2 regions of the Thioclava nitratireducens genome follow, and region 2 is predicted to be linked to the other one. Evidence: riboswitches for the same ligand, from Rfam matches in the RefSeq annotation. Region 2 holds a riboswitch; the other holds the start of a gene.

Region 1 (2,196 bases), 620 kb from region 2:
CGGTTCTTCTGGCTGCGAAACACCCGGCCGAATATGCCGAGATCATCGAGGACGCGCATCTGTCGATCGCGGGCTTCGGTGGCGCCTTCCTGATGATGGTCGCGCTCACCTATTTCATCGACGAGGGCAAGGAGGTCGACTGGATCCGCGCGCTGGAGCGCCGGTTGCGCGCGCTCGCGTCGATCCGGGGCCTGGAGATCGGCTTCGTGCTGGTCGTCGTTCTGCTTTTCACCTGGATTCTGCCGGAGGGGCGCGAGGACGAGTTCCTCTTCGCCTCCATCTGCGGCCTTGCGACCTTTCTCGGCGTCGAGGTGCTCAGCCACGTGCTCGACCGGACGAATATCGCCGCCGAGACGGCCAAGGCGGGCCTCGGCGCGTTTCTCTATCTCGAAGTGCTCGATGCGTCCTTCAGTTTCGACGGGGTGATCGGGGCCTTCGCGCTGACCCAGAACCTGTTCCTGATCGCGATCGGTCTGGGGATCGGTGCGATGTACGTGCGCTCGATGACCCTGATGCTGGTGGAGCGTAACACGCTCAGCGAATTCCGCTATCTCGAGAACGGCGCCTTCTGGTCGATCCTGATCCTCTCCGTCGTCATGTTCGCGCAGACGCTGGTGGAAGTGCCCGAGGTGATCACCGGCCTGATCGGGGCCGGGCTGATCGGTCTCGCGCTGCTATCCTCGATCCGGTTCAACCGGCGCTGCCGACGCGCTGTGGAAAGCTGAAATATTCTTGACTCAGTGCGGCGCGCGCGGCACAGCAGGGGCACTTCGGTTCCGCGAAAGCGGATGAAAAGGGAACCCGGTGCGATGCGTGCATTCATTCCGGGGCTGCCCCCGCAACTGTGAGCGGCGAGTGACGGCTGACTGAGCCACTGGGGAGACCCGGGAAGGCCAGCCGGAACCAGGACCCGCGAGCCAGGAGACCTGCCGAGGCGCTCATCCTTTCTGCCTGTGCGGGGCGCGCAGCGGAGGCGGTCTTCCGTCAGTGGTGACATTTTTCACCGTCGGCGGAAATTCCAAATTTCCAAAGACTTGCAATACGAAGTTCACGCGACCGCAGAGTCGCGGCACGAGGGAATTGGATATGATCCGCACCCGTTTGACCGTGGGCCTGATGCTCACCACAGCGCTGGCAGGCCCCGCGCTCGCGCAAGATGCGCAACCTTACCAACTCGATGAGATCGTGATCTATCACGGCGCGCTCGAGCCGCAATCGTCGGACAAGACCGCGCAGGCGGTCACCGTGCTGTCGCGCAAGGAGCTGGAGCGTTCGGGCCAGACCCGTCTCGCCAACCTGATCGCGCAGTCGCCGGGCGTCGGCATCCTGTCGCGCGGGCCGATGGGCGCGCAGACCGGCTTCACCATTCGCGGCGTGTCGCAGAATTACGTGAAGGTCATGGTGGACGGGATCGACGTCTCCGATCCGTCGGCGACGCAGGTGCTGCCCGACCTGGGCCGGTTCAACACGTTCAACTACGACCGGGTCGAGATCATGCGCGGCTCGCAATCGGCGGTCTATGGCGGGCAGGCGGTCGCCGGTGTGATCAACCTCGACACGCCGCGCCCGACCGAGGATGGCGTGAGCCAAAGCGTCAAGCTCGAGCTCGGCTCCTACCACACCGCGAATGCGGCCTATAATTTCGGCTGGAAGAAGGGCGATGACGAGCTCGCGATTCAGCTGTCGAAAATTTACACTGCAGGCTTCTCGGCCGCCGACAAGAAGAACGGCAATACCGAGAAGGACGGCTACCGCGCCGACCGTGTCAGCCTGCGCGCGCAGAAGCGCATCTCCGACAATCTGCTGATCGGCTTCAACGGGTTCGCGCAGAACGATCGGGGCGAGTTCGACAATGCCTTCACCTCGCCGCCCTCCGACGACGGGGAATACACGATCCACAAGGAGCGGGGCGGACGTCTCTTCGCGAAATTCGCGACCGGCCCGCTCGATCACGAGCTCGGTCTGACCTATTACACGACCTCGCGCTGGTATCCGGTCTATGACTATGGCTACGAGGGCAAGCGCCGCAAACTCGACTGGAAAGCCTCGACGGATCTCGGGCCGGGGCGGCTGACCTTCGGGGCGGATCGCACGCTGGAAACCTATACAGGCACCTATGTCTCGGGCCACGTCCTCACGGCGGATACGGGTATCTTCGGTGAATATGCTTTCTCGCCGATGGACGGGGTGAACGTG
Region 2 (2,196 bases):
GAGGCCTTCACCTATAACGGCCACCGCGAGAAGATGCGCGTGATCGGCAAGGAAGACCTGCTGGAGCCGCTCAACCGCGCGGCGCTGAAGATCGCCCGCGAGGTCGCCGATGCCAAGACCGGAAATCTGATGGCGGGCAATATCTCGAACACGAATATCTGGGACCCGGCAGATCCGGCGCGGCAGGCCGAGGTGCGCGCGATGTTCGACGAGATGGTCGGCTGGGCGGTCGAGGAAGGCGCGGATATCCTCATCGGCGAGACCTTCTACTACGCGGGCGAGGCGCTATGCGCGCTCGAGGCCGCGAAGGCGTCGGGGCTGCCGGTGGTGCTGACGCTGGCGCCGATGGCGGCCAACGAGATGATGGACGGGGTCGGCATCGTCGAGACCTGCCAGAAACTCGAACAGGCGGGCGCCGATGTCGTCGGGCTGAACTGCTTCCGCGGGCCGCAGACGATGATGCCGTGGCTGCGCAAGGTGCGCGCGGCGGTGAGCTGCCATGTCGGCGCCCTGCCCGTGCCCTACCGGACCACGAAGGAGGAGCCCACCTTCTTCAACCTCTCCGATCACAACGGCTGCACCTGCCCCTCGCCGCATGGCCGGACCTTTCCAACCGCGCTCGATCCGCTGGCCTGCAACCGCTACGAGATCGGCGCCTTTGCGCGTGAGGCGCAGGCGATCGGGGTGAATTACCTCGGCGTGTGCTGCGGGGCGAGCCCGATGCATATCCGCGAAATGGCCGAGGCCGTGGGTCGCGAGACCGAGGCCAGCCGCTTCTCGGAGCGCATGGAGAACCACTTCATGTATGGCCAGAACGACCGCCTCCCGGCGCATATCCGGGCGCTCGGCGACGGGGCCTGAGGCAAGACACGCTCCTGTCGCGCGAGAGTTTCGCGCGGCAGGGCAATCTATATATTGACACCGATACACCATGCATCCCAATATGATGTTGCTTTGGTTCCTGCGAGTCACTCCGCAGGCGAAGAGGGAAGCCGGTGGAATTCCGGCGCTGCCCCCGCAACTGTAAGCGGCGAGCCTGATGTCCGAATGTCACTGGTGCAATGCGCCGGGAAGACGGACCGAGAGGCGCTCGAGCCGCGAGCCAGGAGACCTGCCAGAGCAGATAGACGACGACCGCGGCGGAGGGCCCGGGCGCGTGGCTATGTGCTGCGGCACCCTGCCCACGAGCCTTGTCCCGCGCTGCCGACAGCCAACAAAGGGACAGGACACATGACCATCACCGTCTATTCGAAACCGGCCTGCGTGCAATGCACCGCCACGACCCGTGCGCTGGATGCCAAGGGGATCGACTACAACGTGATCGACCTCACCGAGGATGCCGCCGCGATGGAGATGGTGCAGGACCTCGGCTACCGTCAGGCGCCCGTGGTGATCGCGGGCGAGGATCACTGGGCGGGCTTCCGGCCCGACATGATCGGACAGCTCAGCTGAGCGCGGGCCCGGATCATGGGACAGGCAAGGCTGATCTATTACTCCTCGGCCTCGGGGAACACGCAGCGCTTCGTGGAGCGGCTGGGTCTGCCCGCGCTGCGTCTGCCCCTCTCGGCGGAGGCGGCGATGCCGTACCCGCCCTGCCCCTACGTCCTGATCTGCCCGAGCTACGCCGACGGCAAGGGGCGCGGCGCGGTCGCGAAACCGGTCATCGCCTTTCTCAACGATCCCGCCCGCCGCGCGGGTCTGCGCGGCGTGATCGCCAGCGGCAATCGCAATTTCGGCGCGCTCTTCGCCTGCGCGGGCGATCTGCTGGCGCGCAAATGCAACATCCCCGTGCTCTACCGGTTCGAACTGGCGGGGACCGACACTGACATCGACCGCGTGCGCGCGGGTCTCGACAATTTCTGGAGGCTGGAATGCTCGACAGCGAAGTAAAACCGAGCGGGGCCACGGCCTCGGAATTCGCGGGGCTTGATCACCACGCGCTCAACGCAATGCTCAACCTCTATGACGCGGAGGGCAATATCCGCTTCGAGGCCGACCGGATGGCGGCGCGGCAATATTTCCTGCGCCATGTGAACCAGAACACGGTGTTCTTCCATTCGCTGGACGAGAAGCTCGGCTATCTGGTGGAGGAAGGCTATTACGACGCCGCCGTGCTCGATCAGTATTCGCGCAACTTTCAGCGCGCGATCTGGGAGGCGGCTTTCGCGGCAAAGTTTCGTTTTCCGACCTTCCTCG

The links. A riboswitch is a leader RNA that binds a small molecule or an ion and turns the genes downstream of it on or off. The one in region 2 is predicted to bind cobalamin.
Region 1: linked by a shared signal. The riboswitch ahead of BMG03_RS12300 (TonB-dependent receptor plug domain-containing protein) and the one ahead of nrdH (glutaredoxin-like protein NrdH) in region 2 are both predicted to bind cobalamin.

Annotation. Positions count from the first base shown of each region.
Region 1 covers NZ_CP019437.1:2,583,395-2,585,590, reverse strand. Annotated here, with positions in the region: gene BMG03_RS12305 (DUF475 domain-containing protein) at 1-725, shown strand, start outside; cobalamin riboswitch at 755-948, shown strand; gene BMG03_RS12300 (TonB-dependent receptor plug domain-containing protein) at 1,087-2,196, shown strand, end outside.
Region 2 covers NZ_CP019437.1:1,967,802-1,969,997, reverse strand. Annotated here, with positions in the region: gene BMG03_RS09435 (homocysteine S-methyltransferase family protein) at 1-861, shown strand, start outside; cobalamin riboswitch at 939-1,133, shown strand; gene nrdH (glutaredoxin-like protein NrdH) at 1,231-1,452, shown strand; gene nrdI (class Ib ribonucleoside-diphosphate reductase assembly flavoprotein NrdI) at 1,468-1,890, shown strand; gene nrdE (class 1b ribonucleoside-diphosphate reductase subunit alpha) at 1,872-2,196, shown strand, end outside.